DNA from 4 places in the Massilia sp. CMS3.1 genome. Region 1 is predicted to be linked to each of the others. Evidence: predicted binding sites of a transcription regulator. Region 1 holds the regulator's gene; each other region holds the start of a gene.
The links. The regulator sigma-54, encoded in region 1, starts transcription at its own class of promoters, with help from an activator protein. The targets are predictions, from matches to a motif close to TGGCANGNAANCTGCTTT.

Region 1 (3,868 bases):
CTTCCAGCAGCGCGCTGCCCCCTGGCGGGGTGGCGTGGCCGGCTTCATGGAAGAAGCGGATGTCGCCGCCGGCGCACAGTGCTTTTTCGCTGCTGCTGGTGAGCACGACCGCGGCGACCGATGCATCGTCGCGCCAGGCCAGCAGGATGGCGGTGAGGCGCCGCACCATCGCCAGCGAGAGAGAATTCAAGGTCTTCGGACGGTCGAGCGTAATCACGCCGGTGCCGTTGGCAACGCGGGTCAGGACATGGTCGGTCATGGTGGTCGGCTTACGGAAAAACATGCATTTTACCGAAGCGCGTGCGTCGCGGGTGCATGCGCCCACGCCCAATTGAAAAGGGCGCCTTTCGGCGCCCTCGTTCAGACGGTGCTCAGTGCTGATCAGAACGCAGCAGTGGCCTCTCCGCCTTCAGGACGGCGCTTGAGCGCCTCGTGACCATGGTCTTTCAGTATCGATTTGTACTTCATCACCTGGCGATCCAGCCTGTCCATCAACAGGTCGATCGCGGCATACAAGTCGTGCGCCACACTCTCCACGTGCACCATCTTGCCGGACAGGCGCAAGTTGATCTCGGCCTTTTGCCGTTTGTCTTTTTCAGTGAGATTGTCGATCGCGAGGATCACGTGGGAATCGATGACTTGATCGAAATGGCGGGTGATGCGTTCGAGCTTGTTCTGTACGTATTCACGGATGGCGGGGGTGACGTCGAGGTGGTGGCCACTGATGGTGAGATTCATACACACTCCTTAGATAAATGCGCGGACTCCGCTACCGCGCCTGGGACGCGTGGGTGCCGCTGTTACAAGGATTTGCGGAGACTGACGGGAGGAATCTTGAGTGCCTCGCGGTATTTTGCAACCGTGCGGCGCGCAATGACCATACCTTGTTCACCGAGCATTTCCGCGATCTTGCTATCGGATAATGGGTTCTTTGGGTCTTCTGCTCCTGTCAGCTGCGCAATAAGCGCCCGTATCGCCGTTGACGATGCTTCGCCCCCCGCTTCGGTGGCGACGTGGCTTCCGAAAAAATACTTCAGCTCAAACATGCCGTGCGGGGTCAGCATGAATTTTTGAGTTGTTACACGAGAAATGGTGCTCTCGTGCAGACCTAGTGTATCAGCTATCTCGCGAAGCACAAGGGGACGCATGGCAACCGCGCCATGGCTAAAAAAGTTGCGCTGGCGTTCCACAATTGCCTGCGAAACACGCAGGATCGTGTCGAAGCGCTGGCGCATATTTTTAATCAACCACTTCGCTTCCTGCAGCTGCGCGCCCATTTGCCCTTCGCCTTTTCCCTGCTTGAGCAAGGTGGCGTAGACGTTGTTGACGCGCAGGCGCGGCATCACTTCGTTGTTCAGCGTGACGGCCCAGCCGCCCTTCGATTTGCGGACAATAACGTCCGGAACGACGTAATCCGACACGCTCGACGCGAACGCCGCGCCGGGGTGCGGATTGCACTGGCGGATCACGGCTTGCGCTTCGCGCAGGTCTTCGTCGTCGCAGTCGAGCGCTTTTTTCAGCTTGGTGAATTCGCGCTGCGCGAACCAGGTCAGATAACCCTCGACGATTTTCAAGGCCATGCGTCGCGTCACCAGCGGCACGCCGCGCATGCTGCGGATCTGCAGCGCCAGGCACTCGGCCGCGCTGCGCGCACCGACGCCGGTCGGATCGAGGCTTTGCACCAGCGCCAGCGCGCAGCGCAATTCATCCATCTCGATGTCCAGCTCGTCCGGCAAGCGCGCGTGGATCTCATCCAACTGCTCTTCGAGGTAGCCGTTGTCGTCGATCGCGTCGATCACCAGTTCGGCCAGTACGCGGTCGCGGTCCGTCACGCCCGTCACCCGCACCTGTTCCGTCAGGTGCTCGCGCAGCGTCACGCCGATGGCGCCGAGCTGCGGACGGCCATCGTCGTCGCCGTCGCCGCCCGAGCTGCGCCCGAGCTCACCCCAGTCGCCGTCGGTCTCTCCGCGCTCGACCTCGGCGCCGCCTTCCCCATCGGCCGATTCCGGGGCCGGCGCGCCCTCCTCGGCACCCGGGGCCGGCGCCTCGGCTTGTGGCGGCGAATCGTTGATCGCACCGTCGGCCAGCAGGCGCACCGAATGGTCGAGCGGATCGTCGAGCCGCTCGAGCAGCGGATTATCGGACAGGATTTGCTCGAGCTCCTGGTGCAGTTCGAGCGTGGACAGCTGCAACAGCCGGATCGACTGCTGAAGCTGCGGCGTGAGCGCCAGGTGCTGCGAAGTCCGGAGTTGCAGGGATTGTTTCATGGCGCCGTTTCAATCCTACATTCTGAAATGTTCGCCCAGGTAGACGCGTCGTACCGACTCGTCGGCGATGATGTCGTCGGGACGTCCCGACGCCAGCACCGCGCCCTGGTTGATGATGTAGGCGCGGTCGCAGATGCCGAGCGTCTCGCGCACATTGTGGTCCGTGATCAAGACGCCGATGCCGCGCTCCTTCAGGAAGCGCACGATGCGCTGGATCTCGATCACCGCGATCGGATCGACGCCGGCAAAGGGCTCGTCGAGCAGCACGAAGCGCGGGTTGGTGGCCAGCGCGCGTGCGATCTCGACGCGGCGCCGTTCGCCGCCCGACAGTGAGAGCGCCGGATTCTCGCGCAGCTTCTCGATTTGAAGTTCGCCTAACAGGGAGTCCAGGCGGGTGTTGATGGCGTCTTTCGTGAGCGCCTTGCCATTGTCGTCGCGCTGCAGTTCGAGCACGGCGCGGATATTGTCTTCCACCGTCAGCTTGCGAAACACCGACGCTTCCTGCGGCAGGTAGGACAGGCCCATCACCGCGCGCCGGTGGATCGGCAGGCTCGAGATGTCGGCGCCGTTGATCTCGATGGTGCCGGCGTCCGACGGCACCAGGCCCACGATCATGTAGAACGAGGTGGTCTTGCCGGCGCCGTTCGGGCCCAGCAGGCCGACGACTTCGCCGCAGCCCACCTCGAGCGAGACGTCGCGCACGACCAGGCGCTTGCCGTAGCTTTTCTGCAGTCCCCGCACGACCAGGGTGCTGCGGCTGTCGGGCATATCCTTCATCATCATGGCTTTCCCGGCGCCGGTGCGGGCGCGGCCCCAGGCGCCGCGCGGCGCGGCGCGATGATCAGGGTGCCGCGTCCGCCGCCAACACGGCTTTCGCCGCTGACGTCGTTACGTACGGTCGCCACTTCGCGCCGGCTGTCGTAGGAGATGTAGGCGCCATCGAGTTCGTTCGTCAGGCGTCCGTTTTCGAGCTGCTTGACGATCGCCTTCGAAAACAGTTTCACCAGTTCCTGGCGCTCGTCGTATTCGATGCGCTCGGCCTGGCCTTCCATCCACAGGTCGGGACCGCCGTCGCGCTTCTGGCGGAAGGTCGCCACGCGGCCCGGACCCGAGGTCAGCGTCACGCTCATATAGCCTTCCGGGCTTTCCTTGACCAGGGCGCGGTCCGATTTCAGGGTCAATGTGCCGCGTGTGACGATGACATTTCCCGTCAGGATGCGCGTCTGCGTGACTTCGTCGACGTCGAGCGAATCGAAGTTGATGACGGCCTGCTTGAGCGAGTCCGCGCGCTCGGCGGAAGCCGACAGCGAGAGCAGGGAAAGAAAGGCGGCGGCGATCACGTTATGGAAACTGTTTTTCATGGGTGCTCGTTCCTGTTATTGGGGTGGTGCGGCGTTCTGGCGCGGCGGATAGACGATCTGGCCGCGCCCGCCGAGGTGCAGCTTCTGGGTCGGGTTGTCGGCCACCATGCCGATCCCGTTCATCGTTGACGCGCCCAGCGTCATCTGCACCGGCAGCGCCGTCTTGAGGATCTCGTCGTCGGCCAGCACGGTGAGGGCCTCGGTGCGCGCGTGCAGGGCTTCGCTGGTCGGCGTGGCCGG
Region 2 (3,868 bases), on a different contig from region 1:
CCACCTCATTTGCCGATCTCCTGCAGGCGGCCCGGTTCGATGGCGCCGTCGGAACGTCCTTTCAGGTAGGCGTACAGGTTGTCGATGTTTTCGCTCACCATCTTGCTCGTGTCGAAGTTCGGCATGCCCTTTTCGATCCGTCCCTTGAGGACGGCCACCTTGAATTCTTCCTTGCTGAGCACGCGCAGGCTGTTCACCAGCGAGGGACCGACCATGCCTTCCTGCGCCGCGCCGTGGCAGCGCTCGCACGCCATGGCGCGCCAGGTCTTCCAGCCGCTCAAGGTTTGCGCGTCGACCTGGTTACCCTGAGCGACCTTGTACGGCGCCGTATCGGCCGCCATGGCGGGTGCGAACAGTAACCCGGACGTTCCGATCAGGGCACAGCAAGCGGCCGCGATCCCAGCTTTCTTTGTCAATCTGTTCATATGCATTCCTGGAGATAAGACACTTGGGACACGGTTGCCGGCGCTTGCGACCGGCAACCGTTTTCACACACTCTGCCTACGAGCTTCTTATTTGCTGCGCATGGCCGTTGCCTGCCCAGCCGGCAGTACGCGGTCGGGCAATGCAAACACCGTGAGCACGCCCCCGAGCTCGGTGTACTTGGCCAGGTCCTTGTAGCCGCCCACCGCGCCCAGGCCTTCGGTGCCCTTGGTCAGGCCGGCCGCGAGACCGATCCCGGCCCAGCCGCCAATCCCGGACAGCACGCCGATGTATTGCTTGCCCTTGAATTCCCAAGTGTGGACGTTGCCGATGATCCCGGATGGCGTCTTGAACTTCCACAGTTCCTTGCCGTTCACGTCGACGGCCTTGATGTGGCCTTCCAGGGTGCCGTAGAACACGACGTCGCCGGCAGTGGACAGCGCCCCGCTCCAGACCGAGAACTTCTCGGGTTTGGACCAGACGATCTTGCCGGTGCCCGCATCCCAGGCGATGAAGTTACCCAGGCCGCCATGGCTGTTCGGCGCCGCATACATCGAGAGGGTCGCGCCGACATACGGCTGGCCCGCGGTGTACTCGCTCTGGAAGGGCTCGTAATCCATGCAGACGTGGTTGGTCGGCACATAGAACAGCCCGGTCTTGCGGCTGAAACTTGCAGGTTGCTGATCCTTGGTGCCAAGCGCGGACGGGCAGATGCCCTTCGAATTGACGTCGGGCCCGTTCTTGTCGGTGCTGTACTTCGCCACCACCTGCGGCCGACCGCTCTTCATGTCGACGTGGGTCGCCCAGTTCACTTTCGGATCGAATTTCTCCGCCACCAGCAGTTCGCCGCTGACGCGATCCATCGTATAACCGAAGCCGTTGCGGTCGAAGTGCACCAGCGCCTTGCGCTGCTGGCCCTTGACCTTGATGTCGGCCAGGATCATCTCGTTGACGCCGTCATAGTCCCACTCGTCGTGCGGCGTCATCTGGTAGACCCACTTCGCCATCCCGGTGTCGAGGTCGCGCGCGAAGATGGTCATCGACCACTTGTTGTCGCCCGGACGCTGGCGCGGATTCCAGGTGCTCGGGTTGCCGGTGCCGTAGTACATCAGGTTCGTCGCCGGGTCGTAGCTGTACCAGCCCCAGGTGGTGCCGCCGCCCAGTTTCCACTGATCGCCCTTCCAGCTCTTGAGCGAGGAGTCCGGGCCGATCGGCGCCATCTTGCCATCGGTCCAGGTCATGGTTTTGGCGGGATCGACCATCAGTTCGTTGTCCGGTCCCGTGCTGTACGCTTTCCACAGCACTTTGCCGGTGTTCATGTCGTGCGCAGTGACGCGTCCGCGCACGCCGAATTCGCCGCCGCTGATCCCGGTGATGATCTTGTCCTTGAAGACATGGGGCGTGTTGGTGGTGGTTTCGCCGATCTTCGGATCGCCCACCTTGTTCTTCCACAATTCGGCACCGGTCTTGGCATCGAGCGCGACCAGGGTGGTATCGGCCTGCTGCAGGAAGATCTTGCCGTTGGCGTAGGCGACGCCGCGGTTCACCGTGTCGCAGCACATGACCGGGATCACGGCCGCGTCCTGCTTCGGCTCGTATTTCCAGCGGATGCTCTGGTCTTCCAGGGACAGGGCGTACACCTTGTTCGGGAACGGACTGTGGATGTACATGGTGTCGCCGATGACGAGCGGCCCGCCTTCATGGCCGCGCAGCACGCCGGTCGAGAAAGTCCAGGCGACCTGCAGGTCCCTGGCGTTCTTCGCGGTGATCTGCTTGAGTTCGCTGTACCGGTGATTGGAGAAGTCGCCCGACTGCATCGCCCAGTTCTTCGGGTCCTTGGTCAGCTGTGCGACGTCCGAATCGGCAGCCAGTGCCGGTCCGGCGGCCAGTGCCAGGCACGGCCACCAGCGGATGAATCTCGTTGGAAATGACATGATGAAGTCTCCTATGGTTTTTATAGCGGTCCAACTGGTTGGCCTTGCAAAACCTCAGCGCGGGGATCGCCCCATCCCTTACACAGCACTTAGCGTGCCAGTGGCGCCGATGGGGTATTCGTGTGACAGCATGTTCAGATTCGAGACAGTGCCCGGTGGGCTTGTATCATCCATGACGCAACACCAGGCCGGGCACCACATCAGCGTTGCGCTACATAACAAGCCTTGTTGGCAGTGGCCAGGATCGCCTTGTACTTGTCGGCCATTTTCTTGACCGATGGGGGGTCGCGAAACATGGCGCCGCGCTCACCTGCCATGGTCTGGTTGCGCAATGCGGTCGACATCTCCAGGTAGTGGTCGTGCGTCATGCCTTTGGCGATGTGATCGATGACGCAGGAACATTTGTAGAGGTATTCGCCCTTGCTTTCGTGCTGTTGCATGCACTCCAGTACGTACTCCACGCGGCTGCTGGTCGGGAAATCATTGGCATACGCCGCAGGGGCGAGGAACAGCAGTGACAACAGCAGCAAAGGGGCTCGCTTCATTCTTTTCTCCGATGACGGCTAAGGTGATGGCTGGATACATTGCCGCTGCGCAGGCGCCGTCCCGTGCGTGCACAGCGGCTTGTGCGTGCATGTCAACGGTGTCGCCTAGGCTTCCTGCAGCACGCCGCGCGCCTTCGCCACATGCGTCGAGATGGCATCCATCAATGCGGGGGACAGCGCGTCGTAGGGCGGCAAGCCGAGCTCCACGAGGCGTGCGCGCACGGCGCCCATGTTTTCCGGACGCGCGCCCGACTCGATAATCGACGACACGAAGGCAGCGAACTCCGGCGCCGCCCAGCCGCTCTCGCGCGACAGTTCGGTGTGCACGAAGTCAAGGCCATGGAACGGGTGCGCCGTGTTCTCGATGCGGCCGTACATGTGCACGCCACAGTCGCGGCAGGCGTAGCGCTGGATGGTGGCGGAGGGATCGACGATGGCAAGCTTGTCGGCGTTGGCAGTCACCGTCAGCTTGTCGCGCCCCACCACGGCCACCTGGGAAAACAGCGTCCCGGCCGGCTTCCAGCACTTGGTGCAGCCGCACACATGGTTATGTGCGACCTGACTCTTGATCTCCACCGTTACCGGATTGGTAGCGCACTGGCAGGTCAAGGTGCCGCCCGAAAAGTTGGGCGCGGCCGGCGTGATACCGGCATCGACGGCGGGATGGATTTTCACTCCGCTGGCCATGTTGCTGCTCGTGTCATTGCTCATGTTCGCTCTCCCTGGTTGGTTGGTTCAAAACAGCCTTGTGGATCCGGTCAGTACAGCACTACCGAGCGGATCGACTGTCCGCTCTTCATCAGCTCGAAGCCCTCGTTGATGCGCTCGAGCGGCAAGGTGTGGGTGATCAGGTCGTCGATGTTGATCTTGCCGTCCATGTACCAGTCGACGATCTTCGGCACGTCGGTGCGTCCGCGTGCGCCGCCGAAGGCAGAGCCTTTCCACTCGCGTCCGGTCACCAGCTGG
Region 3 (3,868 bases), on a different contig from region 1:
GACAAGCTGCTGCTGCGCGCAACGGCATCGGGCGGTTTCCGCGCACCGAACATCGTCGAATCGGGTGACGGCCGCGGCCGCAGCTCGGTCGCCACCAGCGTCGTCGATCCACGCCGCTGCCCGACCGCCAACGCACTGAACGCACTGGTGCAAAACGGGGCCGGCGCGACGGCTAGCGACAAGGTGCAGGCGAACAGCTTCCGCGTCCAGGAATGCGTCGGCAGCCTGCCGAGCTTCGTGTCGTCGAATCCGGAACTGGAACCGGAAACCTCGCGTTCGCTGACCGCCGGTTTCGTCTTCCAACCGATCAAGAACTGGTCGATGGCGATGGACTACTATCACATCGAGCGCCGCAACGAGATCGGTACCCGCACGACGGCCGACATCCTGGCCGATGAAGCCAACCTGCCGGCCGGTCAGCTGGTCCGTATCGACAGCACCGCGGCCGACAACGAGTTCCTGGCACTAGCACGCAAGTACGCGCCGAACACCACCCTCAACTACGGTGGCGTTAACCAGCTGGGCCTGGTGTACAACCCGTACGTCAACAGCGGCAAGACGCGCGTCTCGGGCCTTGACTTCGATACATCGGGCCGCATCAAGTTGCTGGGTACGGACGTTCGCCTGAAGCTGGACGGCACGTATGTGCTGAAGTACCAGACCTTCAACGTTGGCAAGGGTGTCTATGACCGCAACATGGTTGGTACCTGGGACTTCGGTTCGCGCATGACGGTCAAAGCCCGCGCCAACGTGAAAAAGGGTGACTTCGACAATGGCCTGACCTGGAACTACGCCAGCGGCTATACCAACGACAGCATCAGTTCGCCGACCTACTGCGCGACGCAAAACGTCGCCGCGGCGAACATGGCTGACTGCTCGCGTGTCGACCACCACACGACCCTGGACTACAACCTGGCTTACACGGGCATCCCGCACGTGACACTGAATGCGTACGTCTACAACGTGCTCGGCGAAGACCGTCCGATCCAGTACCGTGACGGCTGGAACACGACCTCGCCGCAGTTCCGCGCGTTCGGCGTTGCCGCAACCTACAAGTTCTAATGTTTTGATCGGCTGAAGTAGTACGAACGTAGTACGAAAGACCAGGCTTCGGCCTGGTCTTTTTTTGCCCGTCACAACACGTCTTTTGCCGCCGTGCTAGCATGCCGTCCCATCCATGACCGACAAGAGTACGCCATGAGTTCAGTCTTTCGCCTCGTGCGCGACGAGGGAGGCGCTGCCCCCGTCGTCCTGTTCGAAGACTCCACCACGCCCGGTTTCGTTCCCTTGTGGGAAGAGGTCGGTGTCTACGACGCCCTGTATAACAGCGACGGCAGGCACGGGCGGGACGTATCGCGTGCGCTGGCCTACGGGCTGGACAGGGTGTCGAGCGAACCCGGGCTGAACCGCCTGGTCCCGTCGTCGGCATTGATGGCGGAAGCGATCCGCTTCCTGGAAAACGTCAACCGTGGCTGTGTCATCCACGGCTCGGCGGAAATCCAGACGCGCTGAGAAGACCTTACTTGCCACGTCAAACCATCACGATTTCCGGCGAAACGCTGGACCGTAGCCGCATCGAACAACTGCTGCACGACGACGCCATGCTCGTCTTCGAGGACTGCGACCTGTCCGGCGCCGACCTCTCGCGCCTGGATCTGCAGGAGAGCAGCTTTCGCAATTGCGTGCTGCTTGAAACCTCGTTCTATGCGGCCAATCTTTCGCGCACGCGCTGGCAGCGCTGCCGCGCCGGCCACGCCGACTTCGAATCCGCCGACCTGGTCGACGCCCGCTTCGACGCCTCGGACCTGAACAACACGGTCTGGCGCCGCGCCAAGCTCGCCTCCTGTGCTTTCAAGCGCTGCAAACTCACCGGCGCCGCTTTTGAAGACGTGAGCTACCTCGGCCTGTCGTTCGAAGACTCCCTCTTGATCGGCGCCGACCTGCGCCGCATGTCGTTTCGCAAGATGACGCTGGTCGGCCTCGATTTCGCCGACGCCGATTTGTCGGGCTGCGATTTCCGCGACACCGTGTTCGAGGGTGGCAGCCTGCGCGAAGCCCATATCAAGGACACGCGCTTTGATGGCGCCGACCTGCGCGAAGCCAACCTGGGTGGATTGAAACTTCTCAATGCCAAGCTGTTCGCGGGTGCAACCATTTCACCGCGCCAGGCGGCCGAGATCGTGCAGGCGATGGGCTTGAACGTGGCCTAGGAATGTCGAAAAATCTTACAGTGACGGCGCTGTTGAATTGCCTTATATCACTAACTCTTTGATTATTATCAATATGTTTCAGGTGGAACAGTTATTGCTTATTATAAATAATAATTAACCATAACTAAGGACCTGAAAATGAACGCTTCCCGTACCCTGGCATTGTGTGTCGCTCTTGCAGCTGCATGTGTTACTCCGGCCGCGAGTGCCACCGTCTTGACGAATCAAGGTAACGGCATCGCCGCGCCTTCATACACCATCGATTTCTCCGGTCAATCCGTTGGGGCGGACGTGAGCAATGCGTATGCCGCCGATGGCCTTACCTTCTTTGGACTGAATGCAGTCAGCTTGTATGGCGAGACCTTCGCGCCAACCAAGGCACCGGCAGTCGTGAATTTTTACGCGGGTATCAACAATTCTTTCGGCTTCAATTTCGATAATGCCGTTACCGACGTGTCCTTCTTCCTTGTCACGAATGGCGCGGGTACGACGATTACTTCCTATCTGAAAGGTACCGCAGTCGAATCGTTTAACGTCGGTCGCTACCTGGGCGTCAACAGCTTCCAGGGCTTTACCAATACGATGATCGACAGTGTCCGCTTCAACGTGGGTGGCGACGGCCTCGCCCTGATGGACAATGTCGATTTCACGAACGCGCAGACGAATGATGTGCCCGAGCCGACGAGCATTGCTCTGCTGGCCCTGGGCCTGGCTGGGATTGCCGCGCGTCGCCGCAAGGCATGAGTCGAGCAGCCTGCTCATCGGAGCTGGCCCGACTTGTAAGCAAATGCCACGAATGTAAGGGATTGTTAAGCTCGTCAACTGTTTGTTGATGCGGCCCGTTGATGGATCAGTGGCATGTGAATCGTGCACTGACCATCAACTAACCGAGGAGCTGCACCATGAAAAAAATTACCGCTACCCTGATCGCCGGCCTGTTCGCTACCGCTGCCTTCGCTCAAACGCCAGCCACCCCGGCTACGCCAGATGCGCAGGCGAACGTGGACGCCACGACGCCGAAAGCTGCGTTCGTCGACAACAAGGATCTGAAGGCCGGCGCGCAAACCGATGGCAAGCTGGTCAAGAAGATCAGCAAGGCCGATGCCAAGGCGGCAGCGAAAGCGGACAAGGATGCCAAAGCCAAGGCCGACAGCAAAGACACCAAGGCGGCAGTCAAGGCAGACATCAAGGTGCCGGCCGACGCGCAGGCCGATGCCCACGCAGCGCACGGTTCGACGACCGCCACGACCTCGACGACGGCCACGACCAAATAAGGTCCCGGCAGTCGCATGCAAGCCCGCGTTCGCGCGGGCTTTTTTGCCATTGTGCGGCTCAGCGCGCCAGCAACTGCTCGATATCTGCGACCAACGCGTGCGGGGGCGTGCGCGGCGCATAACGTTTGACCACGCGGCCGTCGCGCCCGACCAGGAACTTGGTGAAGTTCCACTTGATGCGCTCTGTGCCGAGCAGGCCCGGCGCTTCGCTTTCGAGGTGCCGGAACAGCGGATGCGCATGGGCGCCGTTGACGTCGATCTTGGCGAACAGCGGGAAACTGACGCCGTAATTCTTTTCGCAGAAGGCGCCGATCTCCGCTTCGCTGCCGGATTCCTGCTGGCCGAACTGGTTGCAGGGAAAACCCAACACTTCGATCCCGCGCT
Region 4 (3,868 bases), on a different contig from region 1:
TCGTAGCGTCCGACATCGACCAGCCACAGCGGGAAGAATTCGTAGAAGGCGGCAACGCCGCAGGCGTAAGCGAAGTGGATGTAAAAGAGCGCGCGTAGCGGTGCGTGGCGCAGCAGGGTGAACGCATGGCGCTCGCGCGCCACCGCCCACCAGCGCTCGCCGGTAGCGGGCGCCGGCGTTTCCCGCGCGAGCGCAAGCGCCGCCAGCGCGGCGCCGAGCAGCAAGGCGCCGGCGGCAATCGAAAACGGCAGCGTGATCGAGACACCCACCGTCAATCCCGCCAGCAGCGGCCCGACCAGCCAGCCCAGATGAAATGCCCCGTTCAGCCAGGACAGCGCGTGGTTGCGCAAGCCTCCTTCCAGCTTTTCCGCCAGCATGGCACGCATGATCGCGCCATTCCCCTCGAGCAGACCGGTGCCGAAACGGGCCAGCAGGAACAGCGGATAGGATTCGGCGACCAGGGCCGCTGCCGTCAGGGCATGGCCGAGCGCGCCGCCGATTGCGGTCGCAAGCAGGATGCGCCGCCGTCCCAGGCGGTCGGAGACAGCTCCCAGCACGGTGCTGCCGATCAAGAGCCCGAGCGGGTTGACCATCAGCGCGATGCCGAGCAACAGTTTGGCCGGGATGCCGAGAAAGTTTGTCAGCCCGTTGCCGGTGTCGCCCCCGAACAAGGGCGCGAGGATCGGATACGGCAGCGAAGCGCCGGTCGTGGACAGCAAGCCCAGCAGGCAGGCACTGGCGATCAGCAATGCGTTGTTGGTCGAGGGTGAACGGGAGCGCATGCGCACATTCTGGTCCCGGCTCGGCAATAAGTAAATTGCTGTGTTTATTTATTGCCAGCCGGGCTCGTCACACCGCAGCCGAACGTCACGCAAGATCTCAAGCTGCGTTCTTATTCATGAAGACCGAGAGCGAGTGAGTACATGTTTTCGGCCGGATAACGGGAATACAGGTAAGCATCGAGTTCCTGCACTAAAGTACTCGCCCAGAAATAAATGTGTTTTTGGCTGCCAGAACCGGCGCGTTGCTGCGTTGCCTCGTGCTTGCAGTGCTCGCAGTGCTCGCACTGCGGCGCACTCGCCGCCTTGCACCGCATCCGGTTCTGTTTGCCAAAATTCACATTTATTCCCGGTCAAGTACTTAGCGCGTGCACGTCGGGTTGATCCGGGGTTTTAAATGTAATGCGCATGCGGCGTTCCACCAGGCCATCGTCAAGCGCACAGGCCGGCGGCCAAACCGTGCCGGGCGGCGCAGAATCGCTTTCAAGGCTAGGACAATATTCGCCTTTTAACCATGCGAATATGGGCCAGATGTGGCGCAGGAGCAATGGAAAGGACTGGAACTACAACACCGTGCCGGGCCTGTGCAGGAAATATTCGACCTTGGTGTCACTGACCGGCCGGCGTTCCCAGCCTTGCAAACGATAAAAACGGTCGGCCCGGGTATTGGCCGTCGTATCGAGTCGGGCAGATGCGTGGCCCAATTCGAAAATCCAGTTCACCGCCAGGCCCAGTAATCTCTTTGCCATACCCTGGCCTTCGTCCCCTGGATTGACAAACAAGGCCCAGATCGATCCGTCGTGTTTATCGGCGTAACAGAAAGCGGCAACCTCCCCGTCGATTTCCGCAACCCAGCCACGGCCCGCGGCTTCAAGATAGTCTTCGTACATCTGGTCGGTCACCCGACTCGGGTCGGATAACACGTTTTCAGTGACGGATAAGCGAATTCGCGACATGGCGGGAATGTCCGCGCTGCGCGCTTGTCGAAAATGTGGAGAGCGATCAAGAAACATTTATCGTGAGCGGGTTGACGATCTAGCCGGAAATTATACCGGGCATGACACAGCGTACGGATTGTTGCGAACGGTGTGTTCAGTTTCGACACACTGTTCTATCCGTGAACATGCCATGCCGCCGGCGCCCCGCCTGGCCACACGGCACAGAAATTGCTCTTGCTTTCATTCTGCAAGGGCCCGGGGGTTCTCCCCCAGCGCAGTGTGTCCGTGCATTCGACAGACCCAACCATTTTATTCTTGAGGAGATCGATCATGACCTGGAGCAAACCGGAATTCATCGACTGGCGTTTTGGCTTCGAAATCACGCTTTACATCGCCAAGCGCTAAGCGCCAAGCGCGCGTTTCACCGGAAACCGTGCCCCGGAACTTAGCCCCGGGCGCACGGTCCTCCGAACAACCGGACAACACATGAAGATCATCGTCTTGGGCTCGGCGGCGGGTGGCGGTTTCCCGCAGTGGAACTGCAACTGCCGCAATTGCGCCGGCCTGCGCAGTGGAAGCTTGCGCGCCACGGCGCGCACCCAATCGTCGATTGCAGTCTCAAAAGACGGCAACGACTGGGTGCTGATCAACGCTTCGCCCGATATTCTGGCGCAGATCCGCGCCACGCCGGCCTTGCAGCCTGCGCGGAGCAGGCGCGATTCCGGCATTGCCGCCGTGATGCTGATGGATGCCCAGGTCGACCACGTCACCGGCCTCTTGATGCTGCGCGAGGGAAAAACGCTGCCGCTCTACTGCAGTGCATCGGTCTGGGACGACCTCAATACCAGTCTGCCGCTCGTTCCCGTCCTGTCGCACTACTGCGGCGTGCGCTGGCACGCGCTGCATGCCGTGGATGGTGGCCCGGCCATGCTGCCGGTGGAGGTGCCGGGCATCGAGGGCATCCGCTTCACGCCGCTATCCTTGACCAGCAAGGCGCCGCCGTATTCGCCGCACCGGACCCATCCCGGCGTGGGCGACAACATCGGCCTCCTGATCGAGGACCTGGACAAGGGAACATCCGTGTTCTACGCACCCGGACTCGGCGCCATCGAGCCGCATGTGGAGGCCGCCCTGCGCGGCGCCGACTGCGTGCTGGTCGACGGCACCTTCTGGACCCAGGATGAAATGACCGAACTCGGGTTCTCGCGCAAGAGCGCGGCCGACATGGGCCACCTGCCGCAATCGGGCGCGGAGGGAATGATCGCCGTGCTCGACAGCATCGATGCGCGCCGCAAGATCCTCATCCACATCAACAATACCAACCCGATCCTCGACGACGACTCGCCGCAGCGCGCTACCCTGGCGCGCCATGGCATCGAGGTCGCTTTCGACGGCATGGAGATCCACCTATGACGCTTCCACCCTGGAGCCGCAGCGAATTTGAAGCGCAACTGCGCGCATGCGGCGCCGGTTACCACATCCATCACCCGTTCAACGTCAGGATGAACAGCGGGCAGCTGAGCGGGGACCAGCTACGCGGCTGGGTCGCGAATCGCTTCTATTACCAGGTCAACATCCCGCAGAAAGACGGCGCCATCATCGCCAACTGCCCCGACCGGGAAACCCGGCGCAAGTGGGTGCGCCGGATTCTCGACCATGACGGCTGGGACGACAACGAGGGCGGCATCGAAGCCTGGGTGCGCCTTGGCGCGGCGGTCGGCATCGACCCGGTGGCGCTGTGGTCACAACGGCTCGTCGTGCCCGGCGTGCGCTTCGCCGTCGACGCGTATCTCAACTTCGCCCGCCAGGCGCCCTGGCAGGAAGCGGTCTGCTCCTCGCTCACTGAAATGTTTGCGCCGCAAATCCACAAGGACCGCCTGGCCAACTGGCCGGAACACTACGGCTGGATCGACCCCGAGGGCTTGCAGTATTTCCGCAGCCGGATTTCGCTGGCCGAGCGCGACGTCGAGCACGGCTTGCAGGTGACGCTCGGCCATTTCACGACCCGTGCCCAACAGGGCCGCGCGCTGGAGATCCTGCAATTCAAACTCGATGTCCTGTGGGCCATGCTGGACGCGATCGATAAAGCCTATCCCTGAACAGCGGAGACCGACATGAACACCCTGCCCGACAAACCATCGCTGTCCCGCG

Region 2: the regulator sigma-54 is predicted to act here: its motif matches at 2,440-2,457, upstream of ACHAC9_RS23050 (methanol/ethanol family PQQ-dependent dehydrogenase).
Region 3: the regulator sigma-54 is predicted to act here: its motif matches at 2,294-2,311, upstream of ACHAC9_RS21945 (PEP-CTERM sorting domain-containing protein).
Region 4: the regulator sigma-54 is predicted to act here: its motif matches at 1,935-1,952, upstream of pqqA (pyrroloquinoline quinone precursor peptide PqqA).

What each region holds. Positions count from the first base shown of each region.
Region 1 covers NZ_JBIMES010000008.1:84,863-88,730, reverse strand. Annotated here, with positions in the region: gene ACHAC9_RS14495 (enoyl-CoA hydratase/isomerase family protein) at 1-259, opposite strand, end outside; gene hpf (ribosome hibernation-promoting factor, HPF/YfiA family) at 382-738, opposite strand; gene ACHAC9_RS14485 (RNA polymerase factor sigma-54) at 801-2,267, opposite strand; gene lptB (LPS export ABC transporter ATP-binding protein) at 2,283-3,050, opposite strand; gene lptA (lipopolysaccharide transport periplasmic protein LptA) at 3,047-3,628, opposite strand; gene lptC (LPS export ABC transporter periplasmic protein LptC) at 3,644-3,868, opposite strand, start outside.
Region 2 covers NZ_JBIMES010000027.1:2,455-6,322, reverse strand. Annotated here, with positions in the region: gene ACHAC9_RS23060 (quinoprotein dehydrogenase-associated putative ABC transporter substrate-binding protein) at 1-9, opposite strand, end outside; gene ACHAC9_RS23055 (c-type cytochrome) at 6-341, opposite strand; gene ACHAC9_RS23050 (methanol/ethanol family PQQ-dependent dehydrogenase) at 513-2,357, opposite strand; gene ACHAC9_RS23045 (hypothetical protein) at 2,558-2,902, opposite strand; gene gfa (S-(hydroxymethyl)glutathione synthase) at 3,008-3,613, opposite strand; gene ACHAC9_RS23035 (S-(hydroxymethyl)glutathione dehydrogenase/class III alcohol dehydrogenase) at 3,661-3,868, opposite strand, start outside.
Region 3 covers NZ_JBIMES010000020.1:10,075-13,942, forward strand. Annotated here, with positions in the region: gene ACHAC9_RS21930 (TonB-dependent receptor plug domain-containing protein) at 1-1,062, shown strand, start outside; gene ACHAC9_RS21935 (hypothetical protein) at 1,198-1,512, shown strand; gene ACHAC9_RS21940 (pentapeptide repeat-containing protein) at 1,524-2,210, shown strand; gene ACHAC9_RS21945 (PEP-CTERM sorting domain-containing protein) at 2,349-2,954, shown strand; gene ACHAC9_RS21950 (hypothetical protein) at 3,113-3,484, shown strand; gene ACHAC9_RS21955 (glutathione peroxidase) at 3,543-3,868, opposite strand, start outside.
Region 4 covers NZ_JBIMES010000001.1:332,352-336,219, reverse strand. Annotated here, with positions in the region: gene ACHAC9_RS01395 (MFS transporter) at 1-782, opposite strand, end outside; gene ACHAC9_RS01390 (GNAT family N-acetyltransferase) at 1,343-1,735, opposite strand; gene pqqA (pyrroloquinoline quinone precursor peptide PqqA) at 2,048-2,122, shown strand; gene pqqB (pyrroloquinoline quinone biosynthesis protein PqqB) at 2,204-3,130, shown strand; gene pqqC (pyrroloquinoline-quinone synthase PqqC) at 3,127-3,816, shown strand; gene pqqD (pyrroloquinoline quinone biosynthesis peptide chaperone PqqD) at 3,832-3,868, shown strand, end outside.